Linked DNA regions of Paraneptunicella aestuarii. The protein of the gene in region 1 interacts with the protein of each later gene in a pairwise test. Links are inferred from orthologs where the notes say so. Each region holds a gene or a part of one and is shown on either strand. Other genes may lie near its edges.

The links.
Region 2: the proteins of eno (region 1) and rpe interact in binary tests that used the Escherichia coli proteins (3 or more experiments, as listed by UniProt). The link is inferred for Paraneptunicella aestuarii from one-to-one orthologs.

What each region holds. Positions count from the first base shown.
Region 1 is NZ_CP074570.1:3,844,096-3,853,009, reverse strand. What follows is about bases 5,638-8,467. They hold eno (phosphopyruvate hydratase), read right to left. Parts: upstream 7,784-8,467; coding sequence 6,491-7,783; downstream 5,638-6,490. Other genes in these bases: KIH87_RS14785 (CTP synthase), read right to left, coding at 7,912-8,467; KIH87_RS14795 (hypothetical protein), read right to left, coding at 5,696-6,388. Also shown: leuB (3-isopropylmalate dehydrogenase), read right to left, coding at 1-878; leuA (2-isopropylmalate synthase), read right to left, coding at 879-2,435; KIH87_RS14800 (tetratricopeptide repeat protein), read right to left, coding at 2,873-5,560; more of KIH87_RS14785, read right to left, coding at 8,468-8,914. UniProt on the Escherichia coli protein: Catalyzes the reversible conversion of 2-phosphoglycerate (2-PG) into phosphoenolpyruvate (PEP). It is essential for the degradation of carbohydrates via glycolysis.
Region 2 is NZ_CP074570.1:4,596,318-4,608,004, forward strand. The notes cover bases 176-2,956. They hold rpe (ribulose-phosphate 3-epimerase), read left to right. Parts: upstream 176-1,119; coding sequence 1,120-1,794; downstream 1,795-2,956. Other genes in these bases: KIH87_RS17995 (TorF family putative porin), read right to left, coding at 191-826; trpS (tryptophan--tRNA ligase), read left to right, coding at 1,840-2,844; KIH87_RS18010 (methyl-accepting chemotaxis protein), read right to left, coding at 2,929-2,956. In the rest of the region: more of KIH87_RS18010, read right to left, coding at 2,957-5,088; KIH87_RS18015 (anthranilate synthase component II), read left to right, coding at 5,845-6,456; KIH87_RS18020 (HDOD domain-containing protein), read left to right, coding at 6,846-8,009; KIH87_RS18025 (aspartate aminotransferase family protein), read left to right, coding at 8,402-9,607; astA (arginine N-succinyltransferase), read left to right, coding at 9,636-10,670; astD (succinylglutamate-semialdehyde dehydrogenase), read left to right, coding at 10,674-11,687. UniProt on the Escherichia coli protein: Catalyzes the reversible epimerization of D-ribulose 5-phosphate to D-xylulose 5-phosphate.

The DNA.
Region 1 (8,914 bases):
CCTTTGCCCGCAATATCCGGGGCTGAGCCACCAGCAGGTTCGTACATACCAAAACCGGATGCATTGATACTGGCAGAAGGCAGCAAGCCCATTGAGCCTGTGATCATGGCGCATTCGTCAGACAAAATGTCACCAAACAGGTTCGAGCAAAGCATAACGTCGAATTGTCCCGGATCGCGGATCAACTGCATGGTCGCGTTGTCGATATAAATGTGTTCAAGCTCCACGTTGGGATAGCCTTTAGCGACTTCTTCCACAATCTCACGCCACAAGCGGCTGCACTTTAACACGTTGGCTTTATCAACCGATGTCACTTTGTGGTTACGTTTTTCTGCAGCCTGAAAAGCCACTTCGGCAATACGGCGAATTTCCGGGCGGGTATAGCGCATGGTGTCGTAGGCAAATTGTGCTTCGCCTTCTCCTTCAATGCCTTTGGGCTCACCGAAATAAATACCGCTGGTTAGTTCGCGCACTACTAATGTATTGAACCCACGCTCGGCGATGTCGGCTCTTAAGGGAGATAAATGCTCTAAGCCTGAGTAAATTTTGGCGGGGCGCAAGTTGCCGAATAAATCAAAGTGGCTACGTAAGGTTAACAGCGCAGCACGTTCCGGGCGTTCTTCCAATGGCAATGAATCCCATTTGGGGCCGCCGATAGAGCCAAACAAAATCGCATCAGCTTGTTCACAACCTTTTAAAGTGGCTTCCGGTAATGCGTGACCATGATTGTCAATGGCGCATCCACCCACATCATATTCCTGTGTGCTAATATCCAGCGCGAATTTATTGCTTACCGCTGCTAATACCTTCATCGCTTCGGCCATAATTTCTGGCCCAATGCCGTCCCCGGACAATACTGCTAAGTGATGTGTTGCCATTTAAATACCTGCAATCTTCTGTTGTTGTTTCTGCTGATCAATCTGGTCAGCCAAGTAAGTGTTGTTCAATACGTAAGTTAAGGCATTCACGCCAGCTTCGACGATGTCGGTTGCCAAGCCAATACCATTAAATTTACGCCCTTTGTATTCGGCGATCAGGCTCACTTGTGCCAAAGCATCGGCACCTTCGCCTTTGGAATCCAGCTTGAAGTCTACAATGTCGATATTGGTTAACCCACTGGCATTTAGTATTGCGTTGAATGCCGCATCCACCGGGCCGACACCAGTGGCGGCTTCGGTGGCTTCAATCTCGCCCATTTTCAATGTGACCGTGGCGGTAGGAACAATGTTGTGGCCTGAATTGGCATGTAGATACTGCAATTTGTAGAAGGCTTGTTCCTGTTTGTTCTGATCGAAGAACACCAAGGCTTCCAAATCATAGTCGAAGACCTGGCCTTTTTTGTCTGCCAACTGCAAAAAGTCGGCGTACAGGCGATCCATGTCGTAATCGTTGTCCTTGTAGCCTAATTCGTGCATACGATGTTTGATAACATGGCGGCCTGAACGTGAGGTCAAGTTCAAACTGTTTTTGTTAATGCCAACACTTTCTGGGGTCATGATTTCATAGGTGTTTTGCGCTTTTAATACACCGTCCTGATGAATGCCGGAAGAGTGGCTAAAGGCGTTTGCGCCAACAATGGCTTTGTTTGCCTGTACAGGCATGTTGCACAATTGGCTGACCAGCTTGGAAGTCCGAGAAATTTCTGTGGTTTTGATGTTGGTGTGATAACCCAACAAGGCTTCGCGGGTTTTCATGATCATGGCGATTTCTTCTAACGCGCAGTTACCTGCTCGTTCGCCAATACCATTAATTGTACACTCAATCTGCCGAGCGCCGTTCTCAACCGCGGCTAATGAATTGGCTACAGCCAAGCCCAAATCGTTATGGCAATGCACCGACACAATGGCTTTATCAATATTGGGAACCCTGTTAAACAGGGTTTTGATAATGCCGCCAAACTCGGTTGGCGTGGTGTAACCTACGGTATCCGGAATGTTAATCGTAGTTGCGCCAGCGTTAATAGCGGCTTCCACAATGCGGCACAGAAAATCGATATCGGTACGCCCGGCATCTTCACTGGAAAATTCCACATCGTCGGTATACTTGCGAGCGTGCTTAATGGCTTTGACTGCCATGTCTAACACGTCGTCGTTCGACATACGCAACTTGTCGTTAACGTGAATTTCTGACGTGGCAATAAAGGTATGAATGCGAAATTGTTCAGCGATGCTCAAGGCTTGCCCGCAAGCGTCGATGTCTTTTTCCAATGCCCTTGCCAAGCCACATACGCGAGACTGAGTAATATGGCTGGCAATAGTACGTACCGATTCAAAGTCACCCGGAGACGACACAGGAAAACCTGCTTCGATAATATCGACACCCAACCTTTCCAGCGCCATGGCGATCTGCAGCTTTTCCTTCACGGTCAAGCTCGCCGCTAACGCCTGCTCTCCATCGCGCAAGGTGGTATCAAACAATAAAACCTGATTTGACATGTTAACTCCAATGTTTCATTCCGGTTGCCAAAATCTAGAATTCCAAATTTAAAATTCAAAACAAGTATGGCCTAAAAACGAAAAAACCCGTGCTTGGCACGGGTTCTTAAAATTCGGTTGTTTATCTTGTTGCGTTTTTTACGCTGTGTCTTTATGACAAATACAACCCACCCGTGCAGTCTTGGCTGCCATGAGAAAGAGGTTGTTGAGGAGCAAAAATGTCATAAAAAACGCTATTTCCAGAGATAAAAATTTCAATAAATGGTCGTAAATGAAATGTCACGACGGCGTTATAGATACCGCGTATTGCTTTTGAGGTCAAGTGAAGATTTAAAAATGGGGGAATTTAGGGGGGAGGCGTTTTGAGGCTAGGGAATTTGTTTTTCTGTCGTACCGGAAGCGCGAAGCGCTATCCGGTATTTAGATAATTAAGAGAGCTAAAGATCATCTAATAAATATATTTCGCTAACAGGGATGGCTTTTCCTGCTTTTGCTTCATCGTGATTTGCTACAATAAAAAGGTTATCGTTGACAGACAGCTGGCTCCATACTTTCCAATTTCCATCTTTAAATTGCTCATAATGTAGATAGAAATCAGTGCCATATTTATCTTTGGCAAATAAATAGCTTGCACTGCTTGGTCTACTCGAAATTTTTACTAAAATCAGCCCAATAGGAACTCCATCCTCTTCTTTTTCGTATGAGTATGAAGAATTTGAAATATCTTTCCATACCTCGGCTGTAAATGGGTTTCCATATATGGCAATATCGCTTAACTTTTCTATAAGTGGTTTTACATCATATTGTTTTTCTTCACTTATAACTTCAAATAAATGTTTGGATATGAATTCCAATAGAAGTTTTCCCTCTTCTCTAAATTCTTGATATGCAGATTTTGAAAAGCAAAATTCAATTTCATCGAATAATTTTATGGCCTGCTTATTAGAAAATTGAACATATCCATCATTTCTAAATACATCGTCTAAAATTTTTGATGCTCGTATTAGAAAGTTAATTGTTGTTTGTGGATCTGATTCGCTTGTGTTTTCGGCTTGTCTTTTTAGGCTGCTAACTCTAAAAGTTCCCACTATCCCCCTATAAATCCCCATTTTCTTCCAATCTTTAGTTTCCTCCTCTATTCGAGTATATTGACCTGAAAATAATAGTGATAAATAATATCCGTTTAGTATGGACTTACCGAATGAAATATTTTCTTTTTGCTCATTAATCCACTTCATTTCTATTAAATTTTGGTATTGATTTAATGCCTCATCATAACGTTTTGTGGAATGATATAATCTGGCCAATTGATACTTGGATGATGGGTCTTCAGGGTTTAGTTTAGCAGCTTTCTTATAACTATTTTCTGCAGCATTGTAGTCTTTGAGGGTTTCTAAAACAATTCCAAAAATTTTGTGGAATAAGTATTCATCAGAGTAAAATGATTCTGCTTCTTTTAGTTTTCTATAGAGTGACGCCGCAGTCTCAATGCTTTGTCTAGCTTTATTTAGATGTCTTATTATACTAGAGATGAAGACTTTGAAGTTTTCCTTAAGGTTTTTAGGAACAAATTCAATGTGCCATTGTGGTATGCTTTTTTGAGCTCTTCTGATGTCTATTTCATTTGATAATTTTCGTCTTTGGTGAATTTTATTTTGAATTTTTGTTCTTGCTTTTATATTTCTCGGTGAAATAAGTAGTAGGCCTCGTACAGAGTCGCTTAGGCTGTATGTTTCACCTTGTTCTGTCGAGTTTCTTCTAACTAAACTGGTTTTAGATAATTCTAATATTGATATTGCAATGTCATCTAAAGAGCGATCTAATAATTCACATAATGATAATCTATTCGAATCACCTTCAACAAATATGGTTTCCAATATTTCAATTGAATCTTCACTTAAAGTTTCTATCAAATTGTTATATGAAAACTCGGCTATTTCTTTGTTTGCAACACCAACTGATGTAGGTAAATCTTTTCCGGCTATCAATAAATCAATGGTCAGCCTGATAGCTAAAGGATTATAGTAACAGCTCTTAATAAGTGAAGAGTAAATTTCCTCCTTTAGCTCGAGAGAACCTTTTTTTGATGCATAAGTTCTTGCTAAATGGATTGCAGATTTTTGTTTCAGTGTATCTAAACTTAAAACTGTCGCATTGGATACAGAAACTCTACTCGTTACTAATATTTGCCACTGAACCGGTAAGGTATAATTTAATTCTTCAAAAGCTTGTGGTGTATCTCTCAAAAGGGTTTCTAGATTGTCTATGCAAAGTAGAATTTTTCTATCCTGCATGTCCTTTATTGCTTCATCAAATGTTTCAAATGACTCATCAAATACAATGTTTATGGAAGAAACTATTGCTTCTTGAAGTTCACCAATTGTTTCTATTGCATCTAAAGATACAACTCCATCTGTAGTTAATTTTTCAGTTTTCATAGTTGTGTAGATGACAGCATCTATAAACTTTGAAGAGCTCGGGGTTGAAATCAATTTTTCTAAAAGATCAAGTGCTAATGCTGTTTTTCCAGCACCTCCTGGAGCAACTAGGGCTATAGTGTTAACTCTTGGATTTGATATATGTTTTTTTAACTCATCTATCTCTTTATTACGTCCAATTAAGCCAGTTAGTCCATGATCAAATGTATGTGGTAAATTATTGGGAATTTGCCAAATGATTTTATTGACCCATTCTTCAGGTGGGTCAACTATCAAATTGTTTTCGGCAGCTACTAGAGTTTGTTTAACTGATTCTAAACCTAATATTTCATTGACGGGGTCGCTTGCTATAGCTGCTACTCTATACCAATAACAATCCCAAAATTGCCTATTAGGGTGGGAAATTGCATTTCTGATTTCATAAATGTCAAGGTGATGAAATAGAGAATAAATATAATTTATTGAATCCCCTATACTAGTGTCTTGTGTAATGTCCAGAGCAAAGCCAAAAATCTCATCTAAATAAGTTGCTTCAACGATGTCTTTTATTGAACCTTTGTTGAATCGTCTTCCTTTATCCACTTCCCTTTTAAGAATATTTTCCAGTGTTTCCAAATTCAGTGAGGAAGAATCCCCATTTTTTAATATAAATTCACCTAATGACTCTTCAATTTGATGAAGAAGCATTGCTGTTTTTCTTCTTAGAACACTATTCATAATTTATAAAAGGTATTAAAAGTAACCAAATTATATTTGAAATATATATAATTGCAATTATTAGCGTTACCTAAAAAGGGGGGAGAGCTGAATGATTAACCAAACCTACTTTCTAGCAGTATGTAACTTGTAGGTTTTCCAGTTGATCTGTGTCGTGAGCAGGAGTTGTCGCAGGGATAATCTGCGGGGGGTGGTGGCTTTGCCTTTTAAGTTCCAGCAGTGTCCACAGCAAGCGGCAGTGAGGTAACCTTTGCTGGGTTTAAGTACGCGAATGCTGGTCATGGGTGAGTGAGTCGCGCCAGATTCGCCTTGGTTGGTCATGGGGCATGACAGGTGAATTCCGTCGAAGGTGAACCAGCCGTGTTTGTTGAGCCTGAACTTGTTGTTGTCGAGGTCGATCTTGTCGACTACGTCGAGCTCGATGTATTCAACGCGCTGTTCTTCTACATAAACCGGAACCACTAAACCGGGTTGGGCGTGTTTTAGCAGCCATTTGGTGGCGGTTTCGGTATTGCTGTTTTCGGTTTTACAAGTCAGGCTTTGTGCGCCTTGCCAGCTTCCGTTGTAAAGATCTAATTCTAGCGGTGTGTCGCAGTTAAGTAGCTTTTCGGCTGCCAGGTTCACGTAATAGGTGAGGCTGCCTAGTCGTTGTTGTAATGCGGTTTTGCTGAGGGTGGGGTGTTCTGCCAGTTCCAGAATCGACTTATCGTACAGCGCATTACATAGCTCTGCATAAGAGGCTTGTCGAGAGGCGCCATTAAGGAAAATGGTGGTCTGTTTACCTGACGAGGAAACCATGGTCTCAGCTCTGGATGGCTTGATGTGGCGCTAACTAAAAGTCAGAGGCAAAAACGCCGCTCATTCTGCCTAAGCAGAGCATAGCGGCGTTGTGAATTTTGCCTATTGGCCTTTAATTGCGCTACGACCAGCGTATTGCACTTTGTCGCCCAATTGCTCTTCAATACGCAACAATTGGTTGTACTTGGCAACACGGTCTGAACGACAGAGTGAACCGGTTTTGATTTGACCTGCGGCTGTGCCTACTGCCAAATCTGCGATGGTGGCGTCTTCGGTTTCGCCGCTACGATGTGAAATAACCGCAGTGTAGCCGGCTTCTTTTGCCATTCTGATGGCGTTCAAGGTTTCGGTTAGAGAACCGATTTGGTTGAATTTGATCAGAATCGAGTTAGCCACGCCATTTTCGATACCACGGCTCAGGATTTTGGTGTTGGTGACGAACAAGTCGTCGCCGACCAATTGAACGCGGTCGCCGATTTTCTTGGTCAGGTAGCTCCAACCGTCCCAGTCGCTTTCGTCCAAACCGTCTTCGATAGAAACGATAGGGTACTTGCTGCTCAGTTCTGCCAGGTAGTCACCAAAGCCGTTTGAATCGAATTGTTTGCCTTCGCCTTTCAGGTCGTAAGTGCCGTTTGAGTAGAATTCAGACGCTGCGCAGTCTAGTGCTAGCGTGACGTCTTTATCCATTTCGTAGCCTGCGTTTTTCACGGCTTCTACGATAACAGCCAAGGCTTCTTCATTAGAGCTCAGGTTAGGTGCGAAACCGCCTTCGTCACCAACGGCTGTGCTCAAACCTTTGTCATTCAATACTTTTTTCAGGTTGTGGAAGATTTCCGCACCCATGCGTAATGCTTCTTTGAAGCTGGATACGCCAACTGGCTGCACCATGAATTCTTGAATATCAACGTTGTTGTCGGCGTGCTCGCCACCGTTCAAGATGTTCATCATGGGCACTGGCATGCTGTATTGGCCTGGAGTGCCGTTCAAATCAGCAATATGAGCATAAAGTGGAACGCCTTTTTCTTCTGCTGCCGCTTTCGCTGCTGCCAGAGACACGGCCAAAATGGCGTTAGCGCCGAGTTTTTCTTTGTTTTCAGTGCCGTCCAGGTCGATCATGATTTGGTCGATACCTGCTTGATCCAGGGCGTCTTTGCCTAACAAGGCTTGCTGAATTTCGTTGTTTACTGCGGCAACGGCTTTTTCTACGCCTTTGCCCATGTAGCGGCCTTTATCACCGTCACGCAATTCCAATGCTTCTCTGGAACCTGTTGAAGCACCTGATGGCGCACATGCGCGTCCCCATTTGCCGGAATCCAGGTAAACTTCGGCTTCTACCGTTGGATTGCCGCGCGAATCAAGTACTTCTCTACCAATGATTTTCGTAATCTGTGACATTGTTAATGCTGCCCCGTAAATAATGTGAAATAGGTTTCAAGGATCCAGACTTGTTATGCACCATGTCTGTGCCATATCGCTTGCGGTTATTGCGTTCGCCGCGGATATGGCAACATGGTTTGGTCAGCCTAATGTTCCTCTTTTTGGTGCTGAACCGCTGCGGCTATAAACCCTTCAAACAGAGGGTGCCCGTCGCGGGGTGTAGAGTTAAACTCAGGGTGAAATTGTCCTGCGACAAACCAGGGATGATCAGGTAATTCGATGATCTCTACCAGTTTGCGGTCAGTCGACAATCCTGTCACTTTTAAACCTGCTTCTTGTAATTGTGGTAATAGGTTGTTGTTTACCTCGTAGCGGTGGCGATGACGCTCATAAATGCTGTCTGAGCCGTACATTTCTCTCGCTTTGCTGTCTGGGAGTACATGACATAGCTGGCTTCCCAAACGCATAGTGCCACCCAAATCCGAGTTTTCCGTTCTTTGTTCTACGCTGCCCGTGCTGTCTTGCCATTCTGTAATCAGACCGACAACCGGGTATGGCGTGTTGGGGTTAAACTCGGTGCTGTTGGCATTTTCCATATTTGCGACGTGTCTGGCAAATTCAATTAATGCTACTTGCATGCCCAAACAGATGCCCAGGTAGGGTATTTTATTTTCGCGAGCGTATTGAGCTGTGAGGATCTTGCCTTCGATACCACGCTCACCAAAGCCTCCAGGCACCAGAATAGCGTCTAGTCCATCCAGAATTTGTGTGCCTTTGCTCTCAACATCTTGCGAATCAATATATTTGATATTGACCGTAACGCGGTTTTTCAAACCGGCGTGTTTCAGTGCTTCGTTAACGGATTTATAGGCGTCGGGTAGTTCAACGTATTTGCCGACCATGCCGACTGTGACTTCGCCACTTGGGTTGGATTCTGCGTATAGCACCTGTTCCCATTCAACCAAATCGGCTTCCTTACATTCAATACCGAAGTGATTAACCACCAGCTCATCCATATTTTGCGCCTTCAACATGGCTGGAATACGGTAGATGCTGTCGGCATCTTTCAATGAAATAACGGCTTTTTCTGGTACGTTGGTAAATAGCGCGATTTTTGCACGTTCGTTGGCAGGTAACGGCTTCTCAGAA
Region 2 (11,687 bases), 750 kb from region 1 along the record:
GAAATCTGGAGCGGGGCTACATATCTCTTAACGGATATTTGTTCACCCCTTTTTTGCAGTATCCGTACTGCCCCGAGTCAATGTCACATTGGTGCGAAATGTGACGCTAAATTCTTTTCTGTCGTTGGGTATTGCGGTGGTGCATCACCGCATACCCTTTAGGTACTTGATTTACGAGTTAAATAAGGAATTAAAGATCGAAAGATTTTCCGATGCTGAACAGGATGGTTTCATCGTCATCCAGATCGCTACCACTGATAACAACCGAAACGCCAACATCAAAGCCACCTACCTCTGTGCCATAGCCAGCTTCAAAATAATCGCCATCAAATTCATCCCCCCATGAACCATAAGTGCCATAGAAGCCTTCATGTTCAAGAGTCAAAGCGAAGAAAGTGTAATCTGATTCTGTAATGCCTAATGCAGCATCATCAGATTGAGTACCGATTGAGTATTCGATAGAAGCAATTCCATAGCTCAAACCAAGGTTAACTTCGTTATAAGCAGAATCGAAATCGCCTGTATATTGATAAGTAGTAAAACCAATGCTGGCACCAAAACCATTGTCAAATTCAAAGCCATAGCCGCCGTAAATATCTACTTCCAGGCCATCGCTTACATCAGCTACCCATGTACCTACGTAGAATCCACCATTTTCATAGTCTAGACCAGCACTGGCAGAAGCATCTGAAGTTTGTGCGATACCACGGAAGTGGTACTCAGAAACTAAACCAATGTTTGCACTTATCTCTGCTGACGCTGCCTGAGCATATGCCAAAGAGGTAATTGCCAAGGCTGCCAATGAACTTAACTTAACTGCTTTCATGTTAATCCCCGTACTTCAAGTTGTGTGTTTCAAAAATGTAAAGCTACCGAGGTTTTGCAAAAGCAATGCCTATTCATACCAGAATTCGTGCATTCCCACGAAACAAGATTATCTTTTTGATAAATAAAGATAATTTCTTATTCCTTGTTCAATGAGTACAGATTCTTATAATTGGCATAGTGCAAATTAAAATTATCATTGCACAAAAATAGTACATTTTCACCGGTTTAGTGCATTTTGACAGCAAATCATTGCTTCAAAACCAGCATTTTGATTAATTCAAGGGGTTTTTTATGACTAATTATATAATCGCACCTTCTATACTTTCTGCGGATTTGGCGCGATTGGGTGATGATGTGCAAAAGGTGATCAATGCAGGTGCCGATGTGGTGCACTTTGATGTCATGGACAATCACTATGTTCCAAACCTGACATTTGGCCCCAGTATTTGCCAGTCACTGAGAAATTACGGTATTACTGCAGATATCGATGTTCATTTAATGGTGAGTCCGGTAGATGAACTAATTACCGCCTTTGCAAAAGCGGGAGCAAACTACATCAGCTTCCATCCGGAAGCCAGCCACCATGTTGATCGCAGCATTCAACTCATTAAAGATGCAGGATGCAAAGCAGGATTAGCGTTAAATCCCGGAACATCATTGCATGTTCTCGACTATGTTTTGGATAAGCTGGATTTTGTCTTACTGATGTCGGTTAACCCTGGATTCGGCGGACAGGCCTTTATTCCTAACACCTTGGAAAAGGCTCACGCGCTAAAACAAAAAATCCTGAAAACGGGTAGAAATATCCACATAGAAATTGACGGTGGCGTAAAAGTCGATAACATTCGCGCCATTGCTGAAGCTGGCGTAGATATGTTTGTTGCTGGTTCAGCCATTTTCAATGCGCCAGATTATGGTAAGGTAATCGCCGATATGCGATCCGAATTGGCGCTTGTCGAAAATTAATTCTTTCCCATTAAACTCATTAACCATATTTAAGTGTTGCGAACTATGAATAAACCTATTGTATTAAGTGGCTGCCAGCCTTCAGGACAATTGACGATTGGAAACTACATGGGCGCCCTGAGACAGTGGGTAAACATGCAGGATGACCACAACTGCTTATATATGATCGTTGATATGCACGCGATCACCGTTCGTCAGGATCCCGCTAAACTTTACGAGGCCTGCCTGGATGGATTAGCACTTTATGTTGCCTGTGGCATTGATCCTGAGCGCAGCACATTGTTTCTTCAATCCCACGTACCAGAACACGCTCAGTTGGGATGGATTATGAACTGCTACACCCAAATGGGCGAGCTTAACCGCATGACGCAGTTTAAAGATAAATCAGCCAAAAATGTCACCAACATTAACGTGGGCTTGTACAGCTACCCAGCATTACAAGCGGCTGACATATTGTTATATCAGGCGAATAAAGTGCCAGTGGGTGAAGACCAGAAGCAACATCTGGAACTCACTCGAGACATCGCAACTCGCATGAATAACCTATATGGCGATCTGTTCACCATACCGGATCCATTCATTCCTGAATCAGGCGCGCGTGTCATGAGCTTGCAAGATCCTGATAAGAAAATGTCGAAATCTGACGACAATCCCAACAACTTTGTTGGCTTGTTGGAAGATACCAAAAAGGTCGCCAAGAAAATCAAACGTGCAGTCACCGATTCCGACGAACAAGCTCGTATTTATTACGACCCTCAAGAAAAGGCCGGTGTCTCTAACTTGTTGTCTATTTTGTCTTGCTGCACCAACAAATCCATTGAGCAGTTAGTACCAGAATACGAAGACAAAATGTATGGACACTTGAAGACAGATGTTGCTGATGCCGTGGTTGCTCTACTGGAGCCCATTCAACAGCGTTATCACGAACTACGTGAAGACCGTGCGGCATTGAATGACATCATGCGTAAAGGTGCTGAGCAAGCCTCAGAGAAAGCAGCAAAAACCTTGGCTAAAGTATACGAAGCCATCGGTTTTATCGCTAAACCATAAACGCACTGAAACACTATTCAAGCATTAAAAAACGGGGATCCATTTAAGATCCCCGTTTTTGTTTTCAAACCCGATATAGCCAGCTTAAGTCCGAAACTGTTGAGTCACCAATACCATATTACTGGATATTTTGGTCAATTCTTCCGAGGAGCTCGCTACTTCGTGTGAAGCCTGAGTTAGCTGCGTAACCGATTCCATAACCCGAATCATATTCTGATTAATAGAGTCACAATTATATTGCTGCTGCTCAGTTGCGGCGGCAATGTTCTCATTCATTCCAGCTAATTCATCAATATTAACATTGAGGCGCGATAAGGACTGACTCACCGACTCAACCAGTTCAATACCACCATTAGCTGATTTCGACGCCTTCTCCATAGAGTTAACCGCTTCATGTGCGACTGTAGATAAACGCGAAATCTTATTCTGAATTTCTATCGTACTTTCCTGTGTTTTTGACGCCAATTGACGCACTTCGTCAGCAACAACAGCAAACCCACGCCCATGTTCTCCAGCTCTCGCAGCCTCTATTGCCGCGTTTAACGCCAGCAAGTTAGTCTGATCGGCAATGCGATCAATCACTTCCAGCACACCACTAATGCTTTCCACTTCTTTTTCTAACTTACTCATCGCCTCTGAAGAACCATTCACTTCTTCTACCAAAATTCGGATCTGAGATGCAGCATCATTAGCTCGACTAGTGTTTTGAAGCGTGTTCTCTCGCGTCTTGTTGGTATTTGAAACGGCAGAAGTTGAGTTACTGGAAATTTCCGTAATAGAACGATTGAACTCACCAACGGACTCTGTCACCTGCATCGCCTCAGTATATTGTTGCTGTGCCGAAATACTGGTTTGCTTGGTCGTTACGCTAAGTTGCGCGCTTGCTGATGCGATGGATTCCGCTTCTCCTTTAATGGTGTCAACAACCCTCTGGATCTTCTCAACAAACAGGTTAAATCCGTCACCAATGCGACGGATTTCCTTAATAGCGGAAGGAGGAAGCCGCTTTGTTAAATCAGCCTCATTTGAATTCAACTCATCAAAATGATTGCCGATTCGGTTAATAGGGCGCAGCAGTCTTTTGGCAAGCAAGGTAGCAACAACTAAACTTCCTACAGCAAGCAAAACACTCACTAAAATTGTCGCGGATATAATACTTCTGGTAAGTGATTCGGCTGGTGCATAAGCCTCTTCATAATCAATTTCAGCCAATATCGCCCATGTCATATCACCAATTTGGATTGGCGCGTAAGAAGACAAGACATGAACATCGCGATAATCACGAATATGCTGAAAACCACTCTGCCCTTGCAGTGCTTTTTGTACTCCTTCGCTATTTACTGGTTGCAAGCTGATACCCGTGCCTTTCAAAGCAATTAATTCATACTCTTTAATGCCAGCTTGCTTTAACGCCTCAATGTAATCGCTTTCATTTTCCATGAAAAAACGACTTTCTGAGCGAAGACGAGAATCTTCCCCAACCAGATACACTTCTCCGCTTGAGCCAAATCCCATTTCTTCCCATTTCTGATTTTGGGTAAGAATGTTATTGATACGATCAATGGGCATTTGATAAATCAATACACCGGCTAGCTGACTCCCATCATAAATTGGGCTGGAAATGAAACTCGCCGGATTGTTGTAAGAGGGTAAGTAAGGCTCAAAGTCGGTTAGGTAGGTTTCCCCTGATTGCAAAGATAGAGCCTTTTTGAAAGCTTTCCCAATACCCGAACCCGCATAAGGCCCGGTAATCAGATTAGTCGCAAAATCCAGCTCCTTGTATACGCTATAAACGATGTTTCCCGACTGGGCATCGACCAGGAAAATATCATAGTAGCCAAAGGTTTTAAGAAATTGACGAATATCCGGGTGAAATTGTTTATGTAGTTGAGCATAGTCGCTCACCGACCCAGGATCGTTTAGATTATCCTTCTCGCCCAGTGAACTGGGATTATTACTGATAAAATCATACTGCAACAACTCAGTGGCTCGACTTAGTCCTCCAAACATATTTAGAACACTAATTCTCTCAGAGTTTTGCTCTTCATACTTATTCGCAAAATCGTCTTTATAATAACTCTGAACCGAATTCTGGAGTTGCTCTGTCGGTATAGACCGTTGAGTTGAATACTGATTATATGCTCGCGTAAAGTCGTGGATTGCTGACACAATACTTTTATCGCTCGCCATTAAAGTAATTTGGTTATCTATCATGGAAAAATAACCCATCACCTCCTCTTTCATAATATTTCTTTTAAAACCCAAGTCTTGTTTAAATTGATGTTCTAAAGTTGAATTCATTTCAGATGTCGATATAAATACTGTGAAAAATCCCGTAATAATAAGAGACGTTAGCACTGTAAAAAGAAGCGCTAGCATTAAACGGATTTGTAAAGACAATTGCATAACTAACATCCTCAAAGAACGACAAATTTTATAACCGAATAAAATTAGCCCAAGCTATAAAGCCCATCTGACTTAACTCTGACTTATAGTCACTAAAAAGTGATGAAGTTAACAATAACTGTTTTAAAGCAGAAATAACCAAAGGTAAAAAGCACCAAGATAATGCAGTGATACCAATTGACACTTTTCATTTTTGCGAACTAAACCCCTCTAAAGTTCGCATTTTACTGGCATTTAATTCAAATTTAAGAACAAAGTAAGTGGCATATGGAAAAACGATATGGTTTATTTTTTCCTCTCAACATTTTGAACCATAATAGTGCAAAACAACATAACAGCTTTTGATTCACTTATTACCGAAAAATAAACTGTTTTGTGAGCTTAAAATTACTTATGTAAAGGACAGAAAACATAAAGCCTCTTTCGAAGTAGCGCTTGTATGGATGTTTATGAGCAAGAGACTTGAGTTTAGCTGTGATTAACGGTCTAATTTCAGCTTTTGTGAACTCCATGAATCATCCTGCATCCACGCACATTTTCATGGCGTGACATTTTCATCGCTTGAACCGACGCTTTTATAAGGTGCAATAAACCTTGGTACTCCTAATAGACAACTACGACTCATTTACATTCAACCTAGCTCGTTATTTTGAAGAAATTGGCGAACAAGTGGTCGTGGTCAGAAACGATGACATTGACTTACAAGGCATTGCCGAGCTAGCACCAGATTGTTTAGTCTTCTCCCCCGGCCCATGCACACCTGACTCTTCAGGCGTAACCCTGGAAGCAATACGTGAATTTCATCATCACATTCCCATGTTAGGCGTTTGCCTTGGACACCAAGCCATAGCTCAGGTTTTTGGCGCTACTGTTGAAAGAGCTTCCAAAGTAATGCATGGGAAAGTATCTCGAATCAGCCACAACAACCAAGGTGTTTTTAAAGACCTTCCACCAACCTATCAAGTCACACGCTATCACTCATTAGTCGTAGCAGCCGACTCATTACCCGAATGTTTCAATATAACAGCTTGGGTTAAAAAGGATGGAGACAATGCACAAGAGCAGCACCAAGAGATCATGGCAATTGAGCATAAAACTCTTCCCATCTTTGGTGTGCAATTTCACCCTGAATCCTTGTTAACCGAACATGGACATCAACTGCTTGAAAACTTCATTGCGATAGCAAAAGCAAATTCCAGGCAATAATCTCTAAAGTTATCGTTAAAGTGGAAGAAAAACATTCTGCGCAATCAGCAAGGTTATGCACTTTATCTATGGAAATTGAGAAATAGTTATCAAAAACATTAAAAATCCTTTGGTTTTCAGCTCAATATTAGTGCACCCCTTATATGACTTGTATTATGCTTAATACCTAAGTAAAAAATTTAGTAACTTCTGAATATTGACGTAAAGTTAGGCAAGACAGCAACTGAATGACTTTATACCTTACAGGTTATGTTTATTAGGGCTGATCCCCCATATAGCAGTTAAAAGTGGCTTAATAATGAGCAGGTAAACATCAGGTGCAACGAGTAAATAAATGCTCGCTCTTTGCATTTTAATCAATGAGTTTAATTCCCGGATAGAGTGAATAGATGACTGACAGAATGGACATTAATCAAGAAGTAGATAACCGTTTCTACAATCTGCTGATTGGTTTATCAAATGCTCAGGAAGTTGCTGGTGTTGAGGTTGAAGGCAAAGTCAAAGCTGAACAGTCAGAGCAGTTTAACGCTCGTCGTAATCTACTGCGCATTGAAAAGCTTGCCAAAAGAGACATGGAGCTAAATAAACGCTCTGAAGAAAACTTTGTCGAAAGCGTCCGGGATAAAATTAGCGCAGCAGTCTGTGAACGCGTTGAACTACGTTTGGAAGATCTCGAAGAGTTATATTCCAAGCAACTCGGTATTCATGAAGGTTTGCCTGAATTGCTGGATACCTTGTCGGTTAAAGCCACATCAATAGCAAAATTAGAGCCTCTGGTCGCCCAAATAAGCTGGTTGGCCACAGATTTGTTAAAGCTGGTTAATACGCCCAAATACCGCAAAACCGATCGTCTGGGACGAGTAGTTGTTGTTGAAAACTTACGTATAGCATTAAGTTTTCTCGGTATAGAAAATCTGAAAATGGTTATTCCATCAATGGTATTTCGACGTGCAATCCCTCAAATTACCGACCCCTATCCCGTCTTTAAAGCCAAAATTTGGGAACATGCCATTGGCTCTGCGGTGTCATGCCAACGAATAGCCACCTTATCCAAGGTTGATCCTGGTCACGCTTTTATCTTGGGTATGTTCCACGAATTCGGTAAGTTGATCATTACAAAACTGTATTTCAAAACCTTCGATGAAGTACATAGAGAAGCATTAATAGAAGCCCATGATGATCAAAAAAGGGACGAGCACAGTGCCTTACTCAAGATCGGCCCGACTTCGGATGTTTTACTCTCTTTAATGTGGAAACACTCCATATCACTCAGTTCAAGAATTATCTCCCATATGGGAATGCGCAGAGTATTTATTGCCAACGCGATGGAAGAATTTGCCTTAAAAACACCATGGGGAAAAATGAGCCCTATTGCGAAAGTATTGCTACAAGGCAACGGCTACAGCAAATACAATATGTTGAAACGATACAAGCTTATTTCTACAGATGAAGCCAAAGCTTTTCTTAAATCACTCCACATGGCGGCAACAACCGTATTGGCTTTACAAGGCACCGACTTACGCAGTTTGAATCTAACTATGGATGATGAATAATAAACAATTCAGCTCTCCTCCTAATATGAAGTTGATGTAGTTTATTTATCCTTCTTTTGCTCATACAGCTCAAAAAATTACAATATTTTTGTGCAAATAAACATGCAGGGTATTTTTGTGAAACCCGTGACAGGTGCCAGCAATATCAATCGCTAGTGCAGCCCGCATCAACACGATGCGTATACTTATTCAATATTCCTGCAAAATTACTGAACCCCTTGAAAATAAAGGCTTGTAAAGACATAACAAGACAAGACAAATGCCGCCATTTCTGGAATAATGCGGCTTCTTTTTTGACTAATGAACCTGAATATCTGTCATAGATACTCTTATCTCATTAATAGATTCAGGTCTTATACCAATTGGTAGATGTTTTAATTTTGGAGACCCAAATGCAGGTTACTCGTGAGTTATTCGACGAAGTTATGGCCCCAAACTACAACCCGGCAGCCATGATCCCGGTAAAAGGACAAGGTTCCAGAGTATGGGATCAAAATGGTGACGAGTATGTTGATTTTGCAGGCGGTATTGCGGTTAACAGTCTTGGACACTGCCACCCTGCATTAGTCGCAGCATTAAAAGAGCAAAGCGAAAAGCTATGGCACTTAAGCAACGTATTCACCAACGAGCCAGCGCTTCGTTTAGCCAAGAAGATCACTGACGCAACATTTGCAGAGCGCGTTTACTTCGCCAACTCAGGAGCAGAAGCAAACGAAGCAGCACTAAAACTAGCACGTCGCTGGGCGCTGGATCATTACGGCGAAGAAAAAAGCCAAATCATCGCATTCAAACAAGGCTTCCACGGTCGTACGTTCTTTACCGTTACCGTTGGTGGTCAAGCCGCCTACTCTGATGGCTTCGGCCCAAAACCAGGCAATGTAGATCACGCAATTTACAATGATCTGGAAAGCGTAAAAGCGTTAATCTCCGACAACACCTGTGCCGTGATGATGGAACCTCTTCAAGGCGAAGGCGGTATCATCAGCCCAACCAAAGAATTCGTTCAGGGCGTAAAAGCGTTGTGTGAACAACACAATGCACTGCTGATTTTTGACGAAGTTCAATCTGGAGTTGGCCGTACTGGTGAGTTGTACGCCTACATGGGATTAGGTGTAACACCTGACATTCTATCTACTGCGAAAGCCTTAGGTGGCGGCTTCCCTATCGGTGCCATGTTAACTCGCGCAGATATCGCAGCAAGCTTGAAAGTAGGTACTCACGGTAGTACCTATGGCGGTAACCCCCTTGCTTGTGCAGTAGCGGAAACCGTATTTGATATTGTCAACGACAGAGCGTTACTGGACGGTGTTAAACAAAAAGCAGAGCTATTCCGTGCAGAATTAAATGCGATTAACGAAAAATACAACGTATTCAGCGAAATTCGCGGTGAAGGTTTGTTGATCGGCTGTGCTCTTAATGAAAAATATGAAGGTCGTTCACGCGATTTCCTTAATGCATCAACGGATATGAAGTTGATGAGCCTGGTAGCTGGTGCAAACGTTGTTCGCTTTGCTCCATCTTTGATTATCCCGGAAGAAGACATCAAAGAAGGTATGGCTCGTTTCGAAAAAGCAGTTGCCAAAGTAGTTCAAGGCTGATCCCAACTCACATAGAGGACGACCTGATATGAAAATCATGCGCCCTATCCGTAAGGATGACTACGAAGCATTGAACCGCATAGCAGTGGAATCCGGAGTAGGCTTCACCTCCCTACCGGTTGATGAAACGCTTTTAAAAGGCAAAATCGACCGCGCAGTAGATTCGTTTTCCAAACACGTGGATAAGCCCGGTTCGGAGCATTATCTGTTCGTGATGGAAGATACTGAAACCGGTGAGGTTGTAGGAACGGCAGGGATAGAAGCAGCAGTGGGTACTGACGATGTATTCTACTCCTACCATCACGGTATAGTTGTACACTCTTCTCGCGAGTTGGGTGTACACAACGAAGTAGAAACACTGACCCTATGTAACGATTACACGGGAATGTCGGAGATCTGTACACTGTTTTTACGTGAAGTGGCTCGAGAAGGTCACAATGGCCGTTTCCTGTCTCGGTTCCGCTTTCTGTTTTTAGCAGAACACCGTAATCGCTTCACGAAAAAAGTCTTTGCTGAAATGCGAGGCGTGAGTGATGAAAATGGCTCATCACCGTTTTGGAAATGGTTAGAGGAGCACTTCTTCTCTCTGGATTTCCCAACGGCAGATTACCTGACAGGTGTTGGGCAAAAAGTGTTTATTGCCGAGTTAATGCCGAAGTATCCAATCTATGTAAACCTGCTCAGTAAAGAAGCGCAGGCTGTGATTGGAGAAGTGCACGAAAGAACTCGCCCTGCGCTGAAATTATTGCTATCCGAAGGATTCACCTATTCAGGGTATGTCGATATTTTCGATGCAGGCCCTAGTATAGAAGCAGACATAGACAATATTCGGACAGTTCGACTGAGTCGCCGTTTACCTGTAAGCATTGACTCAAGCATAGCGGAAGGCAAACCAGAATATTTCGCGATTAATACTAAACTTGAAGATTTCAGAGCAGCAATGCTGAATCTGAAAGTAGATGAAGAAAATCAGATTGTGCGCATTAGTGATAAAACTGCGTCGGCACTTAAAGTCGAGAATGGTGAATTCATCCGTTTTGCGCCAATCGTTAGTGGAGATTAGCAAGTGGCAGAAGTTCACTTAATTGCAGGACATTGGGTTTCTGGTGAAGGACACGATATTGAATCGGTCGATCCCGCCAAAAATGTTGTTATTTGGAAGGCAAAATCTGCCAGCCCTGGTCAGGTAGATAGTGCCGTTAAAGCTGCTCGTGAAGCCTTTGAAAGCTGGAGCTCTCGTAGTGCAGAAGAACGTATCGCCATCATCCAGAAATTTGTTGATTTACTGAGTGAAAACAAAGAACGTTTAGGCAAGATCATTGCTCAGGAAACGGGAAAAGCTGAGTGGGAAAGTGTCACTGAAGTCGTCGGCATGGCTGCAAAATTAGCGATTTCAGTTAGAGCATTTAACGAGCGCACAGGCACAGTCGAAAATCCGATGCCCGCAGGTAAAGCCTATATTATGCATAAACCTCATGGTGTCGTTGCAGTATTCGGCCCCTACAACTTCCCAGGGCATCTACCCAATGGTCATATCATTCCGGCATTGATTGCTGGTAACACAGTCATCTTCAAACCAAGTGATCTGACCCCTAAAGTAGCCGAAGAAACCGTAAAACTATGGGAAAAAGCCGGTATTCCTGCGGGCGTTCTGAACATGGTTCAAGGGCATGTTGAAACTGGTAAGGCGCTTGCCGCTAACCCAGATATCGACGGCTTGTTCTTCACTGGCAGTTCACGCACAGGTAAATTGCTTCATGAACAATTTGCCGGGCATCCAGGAAAAATTCTGGCTCTGGAAATGGGCGGTAACAATCCTCTTATCGTTAAAGATGTTGCCAACCTTGACGGTGCGGTTCACGACATTGTGCAATCAGCCTTTGTTACCTCAGGCCAGCGTTGTACTTGTGCTCGTCGTTTGTTCCTGGAAAACTCAGAGGAAGGCGACAAGATCCTGGCACGTTTGATTGAAGTCACACGCAATATTCAGGTCGGTCATTACGATGCAAACCCACAACCCTTCATGGGCGCCATGATTTCAGCCAACGCAGCAAAAATGATGGTTAATGCTCAACAAGAG